DNA from 4 places in the Enterobacter sp. 3U4 genome. Region 2 is predicted to be linked to each of the others. Evidence: predicted binding sites of a transcription regulator. Region 2 holds the regulator's gene; each other region holds the start of a gene.
The links. Region 2 encodes PurR, which represses purine synthesis genes. Its sites were predicted from a motif close to CANGCAAACGTTTGCNTG; they were not measured.

Region 1 (4,680 bases), 1.4 Mb from region 2:
GCTCAACCTGCACCGGGCCGTTCCAGCCTTCGATGGTGACTTTTTCCGTTTCCAGATCGGAGGTCGCTTCGTAGGTCAGCAGGCTGCCGACTTCAGAGGCCAGTTCGCGAAAACGCTTCGTGCTGATGTCATGCTCACGCATCAGGCCCAACTTGTGTTTAACGAGTGGGTGTTTCACTTCCACAATCTTCATTCTCTTTCTCCTCTGAATGGCATCCGCAAAAAAATCGCGGGATTATACCGCTTTTTTCAGATTAGGCCATACCCATCTTGCTTGACAGGGATCAAGCAAAGACAAAAAAGCCGGAGGCTGAGTTCCGGCTTGGGTGCGGGTTCTGCCCGGTGGCGCTGCGCTTACGCGGGCCTACGTGTAGTGTAGGTCGGGTAAGCGCTAGCGCCACCCGACAATTACAGGTTATCGCCGTTGCTCGCAATCACCTGCTTATACCAGTCGAACGATTTCTTCTTGCTGCGGTTCAGCGTGCCGTTCCCTTCATTGTCTTTATCGACAAAGATAAAGCCGTAGCGTTTTTTCATTTCACCGGTACCGGCAGAAACGAGGTCGATACAGCCCCACGGGGTATAGCCCATCAGGTCTACGCCATCTTCCACCACCGCTTTTTTCATCTCGCTGATGTGGGCGGCCAGGTAGTCAATGCGGTACTGGTCGTTCACCGTGCCGTCGCTCTCCTGCACGTCGATTGCGCCAAAGCCGTTCTCAACGATAAACAGCGGCAGCTGGTAGTGATCCCAGAACCAGTTAAGGGAGTAGCGCAGCCCCACCGGGTCAATCTGCCAGCCCCAGTCGGATTTCTGCACGTACGGGTTAGAGACCAGGCTCTTGCTCTCGTCATAGTCCAGCTGCGGGTTGTCCGCCGTCGCCTTCGTAGCGAAGGACATATAATAGCTAAACCCGATGTAATCCACGCAGCCCTGCATCAGCGCTGCTTTATCTTCTTCGGTGATATCCAGCGCGAAGCCGCGACGTTCAAAGTAGTTGAGCAGATGCTGCGGATACCTGCCGCGCACGTGCACGTCGGTGAACCAGTAGCGGCGGTGCATGGCGTTCATCGCCATCATCATGTCGTCCGGCGCGCAGGTCAGCGGGTAGATTGGGCACATGGCAATCATGCAGCCGATCTGCAGCGACGGGTTAATCTCGCGCCCCGCCTTCACCGCCAGCGCGCTGGCCACCAGCTCATAGTGCGCCGCCTGGAACATCACCGGCTCACGGTCTTCGCCCGGCGCGTACTTCAGCCCGGAGTTGGTGAACGGCGCAAAGTCTTCGTGGAAGTTGGCCTGGTTGTTGATCTCATTAAACGTCATCCAGTACTTCACTTTATGCTGATAGCGCTGGAACACCACTTTTGCAAAACGAACGAAGAAGTCGATCAGCTTACGGTTGCGCCAGCCGCCGTATTCCGTTACCAGGTGGAAAGGCATCTCGAAGTGAGACAGGGTAATAACCGGTTCGATGCCGTATTTCAGGCACTCGTCGAACAGGTCGTCATAGAATTTCAGGCCAGCTTCGTTCGGCTCAAGCTCGTCCCCTTTCGGGAAAATGCGCGTCCAGGCGATAGAGGTGCGGAAGCACTTGAACCCCATCTCGGCAAAGAGTTTGATGTCCTCTTTATAGCGATGGTAGAAATCGATGGCGTCATGGTTAGGGTAATTTTTCCCCGGCAGTACGCCGTTGGTGATTTCACGCGGCACCCCGTGCGCGCCCGCGGTCATGACGTCGGCTACGCTAACGCCTTTACCACCTTCTTTCCAGCCGCCTTCCAGCTGATGCGCCGCAACCGCACCGCCCCACAGAAAATCTGCTTTAAATCCTGACATGCGCTTTCCCTCATTCTGCGTTATTTTCTGCAAAAACAATTACAGAAACCGGTTTCAGTTGAATGATGTGCAAAGCCGTTAATGGTTGCAAGGAGAATGCCGAAACCGGTTTCATTTTCGTGAACAGACGCAAGTTTGGGCGCACTGGCAGGCTGCGCGTAAAAAAAGATCCTCTCGCCGAGAATAGGCTCGCAAACGTTTGCCTGGACTGTTAGAATTGCGCCGATTTTTCTTACTAGCTATGCAATCGCGTGGGGATTTAAGCCGTGACCAACAAAACTTCTCTCAGCTACAAAGATGCCGGTGTTGATATTGACGCAGGTAATGCGCTGGTTGACCGAATCAAAGGTGTGGTGAAAAAAACCCGCCGCCCGGAAGTGATGGGTGGTCTGGGTGGATTCGGCGCACTGTGCGCGCTGCCGCAAAAATATCGTGAACCTGTTCTGGTCTCGGGAACTGACGGTGTAGGCACCAAGCTGCGCCTGGCGATGGATTTAAAACGTCACGACACGATCGGTATCGATCTGGTTGCGATGTGCGTGAATGACCTGGTGGTTCAGGGCGCAGAGCCGCTGTTCTTCCTCGATTACTACGCGACCGGCAAACTGGACGTGGATACCGCGGCAAGCGTGATCAACGGTATCGCTGAAGGGTGCCTGCAGTCTGGCTGTGCGCTGGTCGGCGGTGAAACCGCGGAAATGCCGGGCATGTATCACGGCGAAGATTATGACGTCGCGGGCTTCTGCGTCGGCGTAGTAGAAAAATCAGAAATTATTGACGGCAGCAAAGTGGCGGATGGCGATGTGCTGATCGCGCTGGCCTCCAGCGGCCCGCACTCCAACGGCTACTCCCTGGTGCGTAAAATCCTCGAAGTGAGCGGCTGTGACCCACTGACGACCGAGCTTGACGGTAAACCGCTGGCTGACCACCTGCTGGCCCCAACCCGCATCTACGTGAAGAACGTGCTGGAACTGATCGAGAACGTCGACGTGCACGCCATTGCCCACCTGACCGGCGGCGGCTTCTGGGAAAATATCCCGCGCGTCCTGCCGGACAACACCCAGGCGGTGATCGACGAATCCTCATGGCAGTGGCCGGCTGTCTTTAACTGGCTGCAGACCGCAGGCAACGTGAGCTCTCACGAAATGTACCGCACCTTTAACTGCGGCGTGGGCATGGTTATCGCCCTGCCGGCAAGCGAAGCGGATAAAGCAGTGAAGCTGCTGACGGAGAAAGGTGAAAACGCGTGGAAAATCGGTACGATTAAAGCCTCCGATTCCGAACAGCGTGTGGTCATTGAATGAAAAACATCGTGGTGCTCATTTCCGGCAACGGAAGCAATTTGCAGGCGATAATTGATGCCTGCAAACAGAAGAAAATCAATGGCACCATTCGGGCAGTTTTCAGCAACAAGGCCGACGCGTTCGGCCTTGAGCGCGCGCGGGAAGCGAACATCCCCGCGCACGCGCTGGAAGCCAGCCAGTTCGCCGGGCGTGAAGCCTTTGACCGCGAGCTGGTTCAGGAGATTGATGCCTACGCACCGGACGTGGTCGTACTGGCGGGCTATATGCGTATTCTGAGCCCGGCTTTTGTAGAACACTTCGCCGGACGTCTGCTGAATATCCACCCTTCCCTGCTGCCGAAATATCCCGGCCTGCACACCCATCGTCAGGTTCTGGAAAACGGCGATGAGGAGCACGGCACCTCCGTGCATTTCGTCACCGACGAGCTGGACGGCGGTCCGGTTATCCTGCAGGCCAAAGTCCCGGTCTTTGACGGCGACAGCGAAGAAGACGTGACCGAACGCGTTCAGACCCAGGAGCATGCCATTTACCCGCTGGTGGTAAGCTGGTTTGTCGACGGGCGTCTCGAAATGCGCGACGGCGCAGCCTGGCTGGAAGGCGTGAAGTTACCCCCGCAGGGTCATGCGGCGGAAGAGTAGTTTGTTATGTCGGGTAGCGCAGCTGCGCTTACCCGACCTGCTCATTGCATTACCCGATATCCCCTTCTCCAACCTTCTAAAATCCCCAACAAAAAAAATAACTGTCATACTTTTCTGGCACTGTTGGACATATCGTGGAAATGCTCGCCATAATAAGGACGAGACGGATTTACCACGTCCTGTGATTGAACTGGAGTGTGAGCTGTAATGGGTCAGGAAAAGTTATATATCGAGAAAGAGCTAAGCTGGTTAGCATTTAACGAACGTGTACTCCAGGAAGCGGCTGACAAAAGTAACCCGCTGATCGAACGCATGCGTTTTTTGGGCATCTATTCCAACAACCTGGATGAGTTCTATAAGGTTCGCTTTGCCGAGCTGAAGAGACGCATCATCATCAGCGAAGAACAGGGCCTAAACTCGCACTCGCGCCACCTGCTGGGCAAAATCCAGTCCCGCGTGTTGAAAGCCGATCAGGAATTTGACGGCCTGTATAACGAACTGCTGCTGGAGATGGCGCGTAATCAAATCTTCCTGATTAACGAACGTCAGCTTTCCGTTAACCAACAAAACTGGCTGCGCCACTACTTCAAACACTATCTGCGCCAGCACATTACCCCGATTCTGATCAACCGCGAAACCGATCTGGTGCAGTTCCTGAAAGATGACTACACCTATCTGGCCGTAGAAATTATTCGCGGTGAATCCATCCGCTACGCGCTGCTGGAGATCCCGTCCGACAAGGTGCCGCGCTTTGTGAACCTGCCGCCGGAAACCCCGCGCAGACGCAAGCCGATGATCCTGCTGGACAACATTCTGCGCTACTGTCTGGACGATATCTTTAAAGGCTTCTTCGATTACGATGCGTTAAACGCCTACTCGATGAAGATGACCCGTGACGC
Region 2 (4,680 bases):
CCTGCCAGTCGAAATGCGCGAGGATCCAGCTGCCCAGCAGCGGGGCGAGGGCAGGTGAGAGACCCACCAGCGGCATAATAGTGGCGAAAATACGGTTAGTGCGGTTAGCCGGATAATAGTCGGTGACCAGCGCCTGCCAGGTCACGGCCGCGGCACAGACGCCCACGGCCTGAATAAAGCGCAGCACCAGCAGCCAGGTGGCATCGCGTACCCACAGCATTCCCAGGCAGCCCGCGGCAAAAATGGCCAGGCCCAGCAACAGCACCGGTTTACGACCAAAGCGATCCGAGAGCGGTCCCCACAGCAGCTGCGCGAAAGCAAAGCCGGCGAGGAATAAACTCAGGCTGGCGCTGATGGCGGCAGCAGGGGTTTGCAAATCTTCCTGCATGGCGGCAAACGCCGGCAGGTACATATCGGTGGCCAAAAAGCCCAGCACGCTTAAGCCGCCGAGCCAGATTAAAAAACCGTTCCTGGGTTGCATTATTTTATTCTCCTGAGGAGGCAGGTATACATTGGCGCTGAGTGTAGGGAGTGCAAAGCCGCTTGTGAAACGCTAATATTTGGCGGGTGCATTCAAAAATTTTGCAGGCAGAAAATGTGGTCAGATTATTCTCTTGAAGTGGTCGATGCTGTTGCGCGTAACGGTAGCTTTAGCGGTGCGGCGCAGGAGCTGCACCGCGTCCCTTCGGCAATCAGCTATACGGTGCGTCAGCTGGAGGAGTGGCTGGCGGTTCCGCTGTTTGAACGGCGGCATCGCGACGTGGAATTAACGCCCGCAGGCGCGTGGTTTTTGAAGGAAGGGCGTTCTGTTATCAAAAAAATGCAGATCACCCGCGAACAGTGTCAGCAGATCGCCAACGGTTGGCGGGGACATCTTTCCATCGCGGTGGATAACATCGTTAAGCCGGAACGTACCCGACAGATGATCGTCGATTTCTATCGTCATTTTTCAGACGTCGAGCTGCGGGTCTCGCAGGAGGTGTTCAACGGCGTCTGGGATGCGCTGGCGGACGGCAGGGCCGAGATGGCGATTGGGGCAACGCAGGCGATCCCGGTCGGGGGGCGTTACGCTTTTCGCGATATGGGCATGCTCAGCTGGAAATGCGTGGTGGCACGCGATCATCCCCTGGCGGCGATGGAAGGGCCGCTGAGCGACGATTCGCTACGCAACTGGCCATCGCTGGTGCTGGAGGATACCTCCCGTTCATTGCCTAAGCGTATCACCTGGCTTCTGGACAACCAGCGACGGCTGGTGGCCCCTGACTGGGAATCGTCGGCGACGTGCCTCAGCGCCGGGCTGTGCGTCGCGATGGTGCCCGTTCATTTCGCGCGTCCGCGCATCGATACCGGAGAATGGGTTGAGCTGACGCTTGAAAATCCGTTCCCGGATGCGGCCTGCTGCCTGACCTGGCAGCAAAATGATGTCTCGCCCGCCATGGCCTGGCTGCTGGACTATCTGGGAGACAGCGAAACGCTGAATCGGGAATGGTTACGGGAGCCAGCATAGCTGGCCCCGTAAAGGGATTAACGACGGTAGTCGCGGAACGGACCATCCGCAACGGAACGGCGTTCAATCAGGCGCGGGTGAACTTCAATGGACTGCGACTCTTCGCGCTTGTTGACGATCCTGTCCAGCAGCATATTGAAGGCCGTTTCGCCCAGCGAATCTTTTGGCTGGTGAATGGTTGTCAGCGCCGGGGTGAAGAAGCGCGCGTTACGCACGTTGTCATACCCGATCACGGAAATATCCTGCGGTACGCGCAGACCCAGCTCGTCGGCAGCGCAGAGCGCGCCCATGGCCATGATGTCACCCCCGCAGAAAACGGCGGTCGGGCGGTGCGGCTGGGAAACAATCTGCTGCATCGCGCGGTAGCCTGACTCCGGCTCAAAGTCGCCCTGCACGATCCAGTTTTCCGGCACGGTGATCAGCGCTTCTTCCATCGCTTTCATAAAACCGGCCAGACGGCCCGCGCCGGTGTTACGCTCCAGCGGACCCGGGATCACGCCAATCTCGCGGTGACCGCGTTCGATCAGATAACGACCGGCCATATAGCCACCTTCAAAGGCGTTATCGATAACGGAATCGGTGAAATCCGCGCGCGCTTCGCCCCAGTCCATGACCACCATAGGAATGTGGCGATACTCTTCGAGCATCGACAGCACGGATTCCGGATATTCGGAACACATCACCAGCAGGCCATCAACGCGCTTCTGCGCCATCATCGACAGGTAGGCGCGCTGTTTTTCAATGCTGTTCCAGGCGTTGCCCAGAATCAGGGTATAGCCTTTCTGGAAGCAGTTTTTTTCAACCGCTTCAATGATCTCGGCAAAATAGGCCGCTTCACTGCTGGTTGCCAGCAATCCAATGGATTTGGTGTGATTAACCTTGAGGCTGCGCGCAACCGCACTTGGCGAATAGTGCAGTTCTTTGATCGCTGCCCAGACGGCGTTGCGCGTCTCTTCCGCCACAAAGCGGGTTTTGTTAATTACATGTGATACGGTTGTAGTGGAAACGTTTGCGCGTTTTGCTACGTCTTTAATTGTTGCCATTAAATGTCACTCCAGACCATATCCTAAACTCCTGAAAAACTTGAAGGTAAACGTTTGCCTTCTCTCACCCTTATCACGCAATCTTGAATTGCGGCACGCCGGGAAAACGACACGGGACGTCAGGAGGGGGTCAATGGCCGGTACGCTAATAAATTTAGCGTGGAATTTTGTCCTATCTTGATGAAAAGGGGAAGAGGTAAAGTGGTTATCAGTATAAATCCAGGAAGATTTTTAACGTAATCTGTGCAAAAATGAGCAAGCTCACTTTTCGTGGGGGGATTAAAAGGAGAAAAATTGATGAGTTCCGATCTGAAGTTTTCGCTGTTCACCACCGTTATTGTGCTGGCTCTGATTGTTGCGGCCGGTCTGACGGCTGCGCTGCACTGATTTACGCGGAGGGAGAGCCTTCTCCCTCCCGATTGTTACTTCTCTGGCAAAAATCTTTTGCCATTTTGTTAACTTCTCATTTTTTGTGATTGATGTCATGCTTTCCGCTTCTTTGTTCTGTGTCACCACATGACACGGCATCCGGAGTTGACGCATGAAAATCAATTTTCCCCTGCTGGCCCTGGCGATTGGCGCTTTTGGGATTGGCACCACTGAATTCTCCCCGATGGGGTTACTGCCCGTTATTGCCCGGGGCGTAGATGTCTCGATCCCTGCGGCAGGGATGTTAATCAGCGCCTACGCCATCGGCGTGATGGTCGGTGCGCCGTTGATGACGCTTTTACTTTCGCACCGCGCGCGCCGTAATGCGCTGATTTTCCTGATGGCGATTTTCACCCTGGGCAACGTGCTTTCGGCCATTGCACCGGACTACACCACATTGATGCTGTCACGCATTCTGACCAGCCTTAACCACGGCGCGTTCTTTGGGCTGGGGTCGGTCGTGGCTGCCAGCGTGGTGCCTAAACATAAGCAGGCGAGCGCCGTGGCAACTATGTTCATGGGGCTGACGATTGCCAATATCGGGGGGGTGCCTGCGGCAACCTGGCTGGGAGAAGCGATCGGCTGGCGTATGTCCTTCCTGGCGACTGCCGGACTGGGCGTGGTTGCGATGGTGGCGCTGTTCTTCTCCCTGCCGAAAGGCAGCGCGGGGGAACGTCCTGACGTGCGCAAAGAACTGTCGGTGCTGATGCGCCCGCAGGTGCTCTCCGCGCTGCTCACCACCGTGCTGGGGGCAGGGGCGATGTTTACCCTCTACACCTATATTTCACCGGTATTGCATGACATCACCCACGCAACGCCTCTCTTTGTGACCGCGATGCTGGTGCTGATTGGCGTGGGCTTCTCGATCGGCAACTATCTCGGCGGGAAATTTGCCGACCGTTCCGTGAGCGGGACGCTGAAGGGCTTCTTAACCCTGCTGATTGTCATCATGATTGCCATTCCGTGGCTGGCGCGTAATGAGTTCGGGGCCGCGATCGCGATGGTCGTCTGGGGGGCTGCCACTTTTGCCGTGGTGCCGCCGCTGCAGATGCGCGTGATGCGCGTCGCGCATGAAGCGCCGGGCCTCTCATCTTCGGTCAATATTGGTGCCTTCAACCTGGGCAATGCGCTCGGTGCGGCGGCCGGTGGGGCCGTGATTTCAGGGGGACTGGGGTACAGCTTTGTGCCGGTGATGGGGGCGATTATTGCCGCGCTCGGCCTGCTGCTGGTGATGATGTCGGGTCGTAAGCAGCCAGAAGCCGCCTGCGCTGCGGAATAAACCAAAAACGCAGAAGGGCGAACCCTTCTGCGTGTCTCTTACGCAGCGAAGTTCTTCGCCACAAAGTCCCAGTGAACCAGTGCCCAGAAGTGCTCCAGGTAGTTAGGGCGCGCGTTGCGGTAATCGATGTAGTAAGCGTGTTCCCACACGTCCACGGTCATCAGCGGCTTAGCGCTGGTGGTCAGCGGGGTGCCCGCGTTAGAGGTGGACACGATAGCCAGTTTGCCATCCGCCTCTTTAACCAGCCACGTCCAGCCAGAACCGAAGTTTTTGATGGCGGCATCGGTGAATTTCGCTTTGAAATCCGCGAAGCTGCCAAATGCGGCATTGATAGCGGTAGCCAGTTCACCGACAGGTTCACCGCCGGCATTCGGCGCCAGGCAGTGCCAGTAGAAGGTGTGGTTCCACACCTGAGCCGCGTT
Region 3 (4,680 bases), 270 kb from region 2:
CTCATGCACCAGACGAACGACCAGCCTGTCCGTTGTCAGACGCACTTTTGGCACATTACTGCGATAGCCAAACATCGATACCACTCCTTCCCGTTACTTCTGCTTACCCATTAGCTTTACTATACCTGCGCCTGCGCCGTCTGTGAAAACAGTGACATACCATTTTGCCCTCTTTTCTCTATTTTCGATGAGAACTCTCTATCAAAGCACCCTTTTGATAAAAAAATATTGTCACCCCCGGGGGTGGGAAAAAACGCGGCGACACCGCAGAATGTTAGCGTGCTCACCTTCTTATTTTCCCTGGAGGGAAAATGTCCCGCGTATCACAGGCCAGGAGCCTGGGTAAATATTTCCTGCTCGTCGATAACATGCTGGTCGTGCTCGGCTTTTTTGTCGTTTTTCCGCTTATTTCGATCCGCTTTGTCGATCAGATGGGCTGGGCGGCATTAATGGTCGGCATTGCCCTTGGGCTACGCCAGTTTGTCCAGCAGGGTCTGGGCGTCTTTGGCGGGGCCATCGCCGACCGCTTTGGCGCTAAGCCGATGATTGTGACCGGTATGCTGCTGCGCGCGGCAGGTTTTGCCACGATGGCGGTCGCCCAGGAGCCCTGGCTGCTCTGGTTCTCCTGTTTCCTCTCCGGTATCGGGGGCACGCTGTTCGATCCGCCACGCACCGCGCTGGTGGTAAAGCTGATTCGCCCGCAGCACCGCGGCCGCTTTTTCTCGATTCTGATGATGCAGGACAGCGCCGGGGCAGTTGTCGGCGCCCTGCTGGGAAGCTGGCTGCTGCAGTATGACTTCCGTCTGGTCTGCGCCGCCGGTGCGGTGCTCTTTATTCTGTGCGCGCTGTTTAATGGCCTGTTCCTGCCCGCCTGGAAACTGTCGACGGTCAAAGCGCCGGTTCGGGAAGGGCTTGGCCGCGTTCTGCGCGACAAACGTTTTGTCACCTATGTATTGACCCTGACGGGCTATTACATGCTGGCCGTGCAGGTCATGCTGATGCTGCCGATCATGGTTAACGACATTGCGGGGACGCCTGCGGCGGTGAAATGGATGTACGCCATTGAAGCCTGCCTGTCGTTAACGCTGCTTTATCCGATTGCCCGCTGGAGCGAGCGGCGTTTTCGTCTGGAGCATCGCCTGATGGCCGGGCTGTTCCTGATGACGTTGAGCATGATGCCGATCGGCCTGGTGAACTCTCTCCAGCAGCTGTTTACCCTGATTTGCACGTTCTATATTGGCTCAATCATCGCCGAGCCTGCCCGTGAAACGCTGAGCGCCTCGCTTGCGGATGCGCGTGCGCGCGGCAGCTATATGGGCTTCAGCCGGCTGGGGCTGGCGCTTGGCGGCGCATTAGGTTACGCCGGTGGCGGCTGGTTGTTTGATGCCGGAAAAGCGTTAAACCAGCCCGAACTTCCGTGGATGATGCTCGGCGCGGTGGGGTTTATGACGCTCCTTGCCCTGTGGTGGCAGTTCAGCCAGAAACGCAGCGCGAGCGGCATGCTCGAGCCAGGCGCGTAGCCTTTCCCTCGGGCGGGAGCCCTTCCCGCCCCATTTCTCAGTTTTTTCTGCTGGTTTCTACCCATTCACGCTGACATACTGGCGAAACAGGACAGAAGCGCCGATTTTTCGTTGAGGAACACTATGAAGAAAATTGTCTTAGCCGCGGCATTCGTTGTCAGCGGTCTGCTGGTTGGCTGTAACCAGCTCACGCAATATACCGTCAGTGAACAGGAAATTAATCAGGCGCTGGAAAAACATAACAATTTCTCGAAAGACATTGGCGTGCCGGGCCTGGCAGACGCGCATATCGTGCTCACGAATCTAACCAGCCAGATCGGACGTGAAGAGCCAAACAAAGTCACCCTGGCCGGTGATGCGGACCTCGATATGTCCTCACTCTTTGGCAATCAGAAAGCCAACATCAAGCTCAAGCTGAAGGCGCTTCCTGTTTTCAACAAAGAGAAAGGAGCCATTTTCCTGCAGGAAATGGAAGTCGTCGATGCTCAGGTGTCGCCGGACAAGATGGCACCGGTTCTACAAACCCTGATGCCCTATCTGAATCAGTCGCTGCGGAATTACTTTAACCAGCAGCCCGCGTACGTCTTAAGTGAAGACAAAAGCAAGGGTGAAGCCCTGGCGAAAAAATACGCAAAAGGGATAGAGGTTAAGCCGGGTGAAATTATCATTCCTTTCACCGATTAACCTGAAGGGCGCTGCGGCGCCCTTTTTTTTACGGAAAAGTGTGCAAACGAAAACGTTTCCGCTTATGATTTGTGTCCGGCAAAAACAGCCATCCTTATGACTGATTCCTGACAAGCCGGAGCTTCCATGACTGCACAACCCCAGGTTCTTAAAATCCGCCGCCCTGACGACTGGCATATCCATCTGCGTGATGGCGATATGCTGAAAACCGTCGTGCCTTATACCAGCGAAATTTATGGCCGCGCGATTGTCATGCCTAACCTGGTTCCACCAGTCACCACCGTCGAAGCCGCGATGGCCTATCGCCAGCGCATCCTGGATGCCGTACCTGCGGGACACGATTTTACCCCGTTGATGACCTGCTATCTGACAGATTCACTGGATCCGAACGAAGTGGAGCGCGGCTTTAACGAAGGCGTATTTACGGCGGCGAAACTCTACCCGGCGAATGCCACCACTAACTCCAGCCACGGCGTCACCAGCATTGATGCCATCATGCCGGTTCTGGAGCGCATGCAGAAACTGGGTATGCCGCTGCTGGTTCACGGTGAAGTGACGCATGCCGAGATTGACATCTTCGACCGCGAAGCTCGTTTTATCGAGACCGTGATGGAGCCTCTGCGCCAGCGCCTGCCCGCGCTGAAGGTGGTCTTTGAGCATATCACCACCAAAGACGCGGCAGAGTACGTGCGTGATGGCAACGATCTCATCGCCGCCACCATTACGCCACAGCACCTGATGTTTAACCGTAACCACATGCTGGTGGGCGGGGTGCGCCCTCACCTCTACTGTCTGCCTATCCTCAAGCGCAACATCCACCAGCAGGCGCTGCGTGAGCTGGTCGCCAGCGGGTTCTCCCGCGCGTTCCTCGGTACCGACTCCGCGCCTCACGCCCGTCATCGTAAAGAGGCAAGCTGCGGCTGTGCAGGCTGCTTCAACGCCCCAACGGCGCTTGCCAGCTACGCAACCGTATTTGAAGAGATGAACGCGCTAGAACATTTCGAAGCATTCTGCTCCCTTAACGGCCCGCGCTTCTACGGCCTGCCGGTCAATGACACCTTCATCGAACTGGAGCGTAAAGCGAGCCACGTTGAGGAGTCCATTGCCCTGACGGATGACACGCTGATCCCCTTCCTGGCGGGTGAAACCGTAAGCTGGACGGTAAAACGTTAAAAAATCAATGCCCCTTGTTGTCAAAATGATAATATGCCTGTATAAATAAACAGTATATTACACAGGGGGCATTTATGCGTATTGAAGTCACCATAGCCAAAACAACCGTTCTGCCTGCCGGCGCGCTTGATGCACTGGCAGGCGAATTATCCCGCCGTATTAACAACACCTTTCCCGACAACGCGGGTGCCGTAACGGTGCGTTACGCCGCATCGAACAACCTCTCCGTCATTGGTGCTGCCAAAGAAGATAAAGATCGCATCAGCGAAATCCTGCAGGAAACGTGGGAAAGCGCAGACGACTGGTTTATCACAGATTAACACTGCTCCCTCATTGTGTTTTTTGCCGGGTCGCCCCGGCTTTTTTTTGTCTAAAAATCCTGCAAGTTCAAATTAATTCGGCATCTTCTTAAAAAATCGTGAACGAGATGGTGTTTTATTGTTCGAACAATCCTAAAAAGCAGAAAAATGTGTTGCCACCTGTTTATTTTTCCCGTTGGAACCCTTATTACTTGGTATACTGAAGATGCTTTCAGAAAAACATGCATTGAACCTCAGAGCCGTTGTCTTCTAACACGCATTAAGGGGGTTATAATGGAAAAGAATAGTGAAGTGATCCAGACCCATCCACTGGTTGGCTGGGATATCAGTACCGTAGATAGCTACGATGCGCTGATGCTGCGTTTGCACTACCAGACCCCGAATCAACTCAACCGTGAAGAAGCGGAAGTTGGACAGACGCTGTGGCTAACAACAGACGTCGCCCGTCAGTTTATTTCTATTTTAGAGGCAGGTATTGCAAAAATAGAATCTGGCGACTATCAGGAAAATGAGTATAAACGGCACTAAGCCTATGCCCACTTTTCTATCTACAGGCACCCTCGCGGTGCCTTATTTATTTCTCCCTTGTCTAACCCCGCGTTGTTAATTACTCTGCTAACAAAACGTCAGTTTATGAGATGCATATGAAATACGACTTAATCATTATTGGTAGCGGCTCCGTGGGTTCCGCTGCCGGTTATTACGCAACACAGGCAGGTCTGAAGGTCCTGATGATCGATGCCCACCTTCCTCCTCATTCTGAGGGCAGCCATCATGGCGATACCCGCCTCATGCGCCATGCGTATGGAGAAGGCGAGCGCTATGTACCGCTGGTGCTTCGCGCCCAGACGCTGTGGGATGAACTGGCGACACAGGCCGAAGAGCGTATTTTCGAGCGTACCGGCGTCATCAATCTGGGCCCTGCCCATTCTGATTTTCTCGCCAGCGTCGAGCGCAGCGCAAAAGCCTATAATCTTGATGTT
Region 4 (4,680 bases), 1.1 Mb from region 2:
GTGCCGCTGATGATTGCTGCCGGGCAGCTTACGCTGACCAGCGCGGGTCTGGTCGCGGCGATGAATTATCTGGGCTATCTGGTGGGCGCGTGGGATGCGATGCGCGCGCACCGCTTTGTGGAAACGCGCCTCTGGCTTGGCATCACCGGCGCGGTTGCGCTGACGCTGCTCTCCGCGGCGGCGGAGAACGCCGTCGTGCACGGCCTGCTGCGCTTCGTGATTGGCTGCATGAGCGGCTGGTCGATGGTACTCATCGCAGCCTGGACCAACGAACGGCTGGGGCAGCTGGGTAAACCGGGCCTGAGCGCTGCGGTGTTTGCCGGACCGGGGGCGGGCATTGCCCTGAGCGGCCTGCTCGCCGTCTATATTCAGGCAAAATCCCTTTCGGCCGGAGCGGCATGGCAAATCTACGGCGTGCTGGCGCTGGTGCTGATTGCGCTGGTGGCGCGCTACCTTCCGCGATCCGGGCAGCTCCATCGGCCCGGCACCGCCCCGGAGCCGCTGGTGCTGACGGCGGATTTAAAGCGTCTGGTCTGGAGCTACAGCCTGGCCGGGTTTGGCTATATCCTCCCGGCGACCTTCCTGTCGCAAATGGCGGCAGTGCGTTTTCCCGGCAGCCTGTTTGCGCAGTTTGTCTGGCCGATTTTTGGTATCGCCGCCGTGGTGGGTATTGCGCTCAGTATTCTTTTACGCCATACCTCAACGGCTAACCGCAGGCTGGCTATAGTCCTGTGGTTACAGGGGGCAGGCGTGCTGGCGGCCTGGCTGCTGCCGGGGATTGGCGGTTTGCTGACGGGCGGGCTGCTGGTGGGAGGCGGCTTTTTGTGTGCCGTGCAGCTCTCGCTTTTATACGGTCGCGAGCTGGCGCCAAACCACACGCGCTATATGGCCGGCCTGCTCACCACCGGATATGCGATTGGGCAGTTGATTGGCCCGATGACCTCAGCGTTATCAACCTGGCTTTCCCACCGGCTGGAGCCCGCGCTGGGGCTGGCGGGCATTGCGCTGTTCGTGGGGGGAGCCCTGGTCTGGAATCGTCACGCTGAAAGGCAACAGCAATTGCAATAATTATCGTCGTGAATACTGGATTATGTGCGCCGCCTCACGCACAATGAGCGCATACTTTTGCCACAACGAGGGCAAAAGACGCCACACCTGCAGGAGATCAAAATGTCATCACTCAGTAAAGAAGCTGCCCTGGTCCACGAAGCCCTGGTTGCGCGCGGTCTTGAAACGCCACTGCGTCCGCCCGTACAGGATTTGGACAATGAAACCCGTAAGCGTCTGATTGCCGGTCATATGACCGATATCATGGAGCTGCTGAATCTCGATCTGAGTGACGACAGTCTGATGGAGACGCCGCACCGCATCGCGAAAATGTATGTCGACGAAATTTTCTCGGGGCTGGATTACGCCAACTTCCCGAAAATCACCGTCATTGAAAACAAGATGAAAGTGGATGAGATGGTGACGGTGCGCGATATCACCCTGACCAGCACCTGCGAACACCATTTCGTCACCATCGACGGCAAAGCGACCGTGGCGTATATCCCAAAAGATACGGTGATTGGCCTGTCGAAGATCAACCGCATCGTGCAGTTCTTCGCGCAGCGTCCGCAGGTGCAGGAGCGTCTGACGCAGCAGATCCTGACCGCGCTGCAAACGCTGCTGGGTACCAATAACGTGGCCGTCTCTATCGACGCGGTTCACTACTGCGTGAAGGCGCGCGGCGTGCGTGATGCAACCAGCGCGACCACAACAACCTCGCTGGGCGGCCTGTTTAAATCGAGCCAGAATACCCGCCAGGAGTTCCTGCGCGCGGTACGTCACCACAATTAAGTCTTACAGGGCAGGGACCATGGAGCGAAACGTCACGCTCGATTTTGTTCGCGGCGTCGCCATTCTCGGTATCCTGCTGCTTAATATCAGCGCCTTCGGTCTGCCGAAGGCGGCTTATCTCAATCCTGCCTGGTATGGCGACATCACCCGCAGCGACGCCTGGACTTGGGCGATCCTCGATCTCTTCGCGCAGGTTAAGTTCCTCACGCTGTTTGCCCTGCTGTTTGGCGCGGGTCTGCAACTGCTCCTTAAACGCGGCACGCGCTGGATCCAGTCGCGCCTGACGCTGCTGGTTATCCTCGGCTTTATCCACGGTCTGTTCTTCTGGGACGGCGATATTCTTCTCGCGTATGGGTTAGTCGGGCTCATCTGCTGGCGTCTGATTCGCGATGCGCACAGCGTTAAAAGCCTGTTCAACACCGGCGTGATGCTCTATGTCATGGGGCTTGCTGTATTGCTGCTGCTGGGGATGATCTCCGGCGAGGCGACAAACCGTTCCTGGACCCCGGATGCCGCTAACCTGCAGTACGAACAGTACTGGAAGCTGAAAGGCGGTACGGAAGCGATAAGCAACCGCGCGGATATGCTGGGGGATAACCTCCTTGCGCTGGGGGCACAATACGGCTGGCAGCTGGCGGGCATGATGCTGATGGGCGCGTCACTGATGCGCACCGGCTGGCTGAAAGGCGAATTCAGCCTGCGTCACTATCGTCGCACCGGCGCCGGACTGGTGCTGCTCGGCGTTCTGATTAACCTCCCGGCGGTAATTATGCAGTGGCATATCCACTGGGATTACCGCTGGTGCGCGTTCCTGCTCCAGGTGCCGCGCGAACTAAGCGCGCCGTTTCAGACCATCGGCTATGCGGCGCTGATCTATGGCTTCTGGCCAACGCTTTCCCGCCTGTGGATCGTCAGCGCTATCGCCTGCGTGGGACGCATGGCGTTAAGCAACTACCTCCTGCAAACGCTGATTTGCACCACGCTTTTCTATCGCTTTGGCCTGTTTATGAAATTCGACCGCCTTACGCTGCTGGCGTTTGTTATCCCGGTCTGGGTAGTAAACCTGGCGTTTTCTGTGCTCTGGCTACGTTATTTCCGCCAGGGACCGCTGGAGTGGGTGTGGCGTCAGTTAACCGCACATGCTTCAGGGGTATCATTGAAAAACACATCCAGATAACGATCTGGATCACAATCATTAACAAAACGGATGTAAGCGTTTTCATGAGTGTGAGCTTCTTCACGTAGTCCCCTTTCTCTCGCTGCCAAAATAGCCACCTTGCTAAACACAGGGGGTGTCTGTGAGTTGCTGCAATCCTTTGAAGGATGGTGAATATGATCACCATTCGTGACGTCGCCCGTCAGGCGGGCGTTTCTGTGGCTACCGTCTCACGCGTGCTCAACAACAGCGCGCTGGTCAGCCCTGAAACCCGTGAAACCGTAATGAAAGCCGTGACCCAGCTCGGGTACCGGCCAAATGCCAATGCCCAAGCGCTTGCGACGCAGGTTAGCGACACCATCGGCGTGGTGGTGATGGATGTATCAGATGCCTTTTTCGGCGCGCTGGTGAAAGCGGTCGACGTGGTCGCCCAGCAGCATCAGAAATACGTCCTGATCGGCAATAGCTATCATGAGGCCGAAAAAGAGCGCCATGCCATCGAAGTGCTGATCCGCCAGCGCTGTAACGCGTTGATTGTCCACTCAAAAGCCTTATGTGATGAAGAGCTAACCGGCTTTATGGATCAGATCCCAGGCATGGTGCTGATCAACCGCATCGTTCCGGGCTATGCCCACCGCTGCGTCGGGCTGGATAACGTCAGCGGTGCCATGATGGCCACGAAAATGCTCATTAACAACGGGCACCAGCGGATCGGTTATCTGGCCTCCAGCCATCAGATTGAAGATGACGATCTGCGGCGCGAGGGGTGGCAAAACGCCCTGAAAGAGCACGGCATTACGCCGTCAGAAAGCTGGACGGGCACCGGCACGCCGGACATGCAGGGCGGTGAGGCGGCAATGGTCGAGCTACTGGGCCGCAACCTGCAGCTGTCTGCGGTGTTTGCCTATAACGACAGCATGGCGGCAGGGGCCCTGACGGCGCTGAAAGATAACGGCATTGCGGTGCCGCAGCATTTATCACTCATTGGTTTTGATGATATTCCGATTGCCCGTTACACCGACCCGCAGCTGACAACGGTGCGTTACCCCATTGCTTCTATGGCGAAACTGGCGACTGAGCTGGCGTTACAGGGGGCGGCAGGGCTGCTGGATCCGGGCGCAACGCACTGTTTCATGCCGACTTTAGTACGCCGGCACTCCGTCGCGGCCAGGCAAATTGTGGTTCCGATCACTAACTGATTACATCAGGTGATGTAACCGTTTTCAATCTGTGAGTAAATTCACAGTATCTTAACAAGGCGCTGACTATGATGTCAGCGTTTTAGGAGCTGAAACGCTATGTAACGGTGATTATTCACTTTCACTATAGCCAACGAGCCGCAAACAACGAATAAAACGCATTTCTGGAGCGTTACCGAACACGGAAGATAGAAATTTTATAAGTGAACTTCGGCTGTCAGTAACGTTTTATTAACACCTGCCCGCCGATCGTTATTCACAAGAACTACCCTGCATAAAAAAACCGGAGATACCATGAATAAGAAGGTGTTGACCCTGTCTGCTGTAATGGCAAGCATGCTTTTTGGTGCAGCAGCGCACGCTGCGGATACCCGTATTGGTGTGACCATCTATAAATACGACGACAACTTCATGTCTGTTGTGCGTAAAGCGATTGAGAAAGATGCGAAAGCAGCGCCAGACGTTCAGCTGCTGATGAACGACTCC

Region 1: purM (phosphoribosylformylglycinamidine cyclo-ligase) is a predicted target of PurR. The motif match lies at 2,028-2,045, and genes of this name have one in related genera.
Region 3: pyrC (dihydroorotase) is a predicted target of PurR. The motif match lies at 2,250-2,267, and genes of this name have one in related genera.
Region 4: galS (HTH-type transcriptional regulator GalS) is a predicted target of PurR. The motif match lies at 3,046-3,063, and genes of this name have one in related genera.

Annotation. Positions count from the first base shown of each region.
Region 1 covers NZ_CP136665.1:557,684-562,363, reverse strand. Annotated here, with positions in the region: gene upp (uracil phosphoribosyltransferase) at 1-193, opposite strand, end outside; gene RVY89_RS02700 (6-phospho-beta-glucosidase) at 409-1,839, opposite strand; gene purM (phosphoribosylformylglycinamidine cyclo-ligase) at 2,106-3,143, shown strand; gene purN (phosphoribosylglycinamide formyltransferase) at 3,140-3,781, shown strand; gene ppk1 (polyphosphate kinase 1) at 3,989-4,680, shown strand, end outside.
Region 2 covers NZ_CP136665.1:1,964,496-1,969,175, reverse strand. Annotated here, with positions in the region: gene punC (purine nucleoside transporter PunC) at 1-481, opposite strand, end outside; gene punR (DNA-binding transcriptional activator PunR) at 596-1,507, shown strand; gene purR (HTH-type transcriptional repressor PurR) at 1,525-2,550, opposite strand; gene cydH (cytochrome bd-I oxidase subunit CydH) at 2,848-2,937, shown strand; gene RVY89_RS09250 (MFS transporter) at 3,092-4,258, shown strand; gene sodB (superoxide dismutase [Fe]) at 4,297-4,680, opposite strand, start outside.
Region 3 covers NZ_CP136665.1:2,235,155-2,239,834, forward strand. Annotated here, with positions in the region: gene rimJ (ribosomal protein S5-alanine N-acetyltransferase) at 1-75, opposite strand, end outside; gene mdtH (multidrug efflux MFS transporter MdtH) at 312-1,520, shown strand; gene RVY89_RS10705 (lipoprotein) at 1,644-2,204, shown strand; gene pyrC (dihydroorotase) at 2,331-3,377, shown strand; gene dinI (DNA damage-inducible protein I) at 3,452-3,697, shown strand; gene bssS (biofilm formation regulator BssS) at 3,971-4,225, shown strand; gene solA (N-methyl-L-tryptophan oxidase) at 4,342-4,680, shown strand, end outside.
Region 4 covers NZ_CP136665.1:824,678-829,357, forward strand. Annotated here, with positions in the region: gene RVY89_RS03900 (YbfB/YjiJ family MFS transporter) at 1-1,068, shown strand, start outside; gene folE (GTP cyclohydrolase I FolE) at 1,171-1,839, shown strand; gene yeiB (DUF418 domain-containing protein YeiB) at 1,859-3,016, shown strand; gene galS (HTH-type transcriptional regulator GalS) at 3,172-4,194, shown strand; gene mglB (galactose/glucose ABC transporter substrate-binding protein MglB) at 4,489-4,680, shown strand, end outside.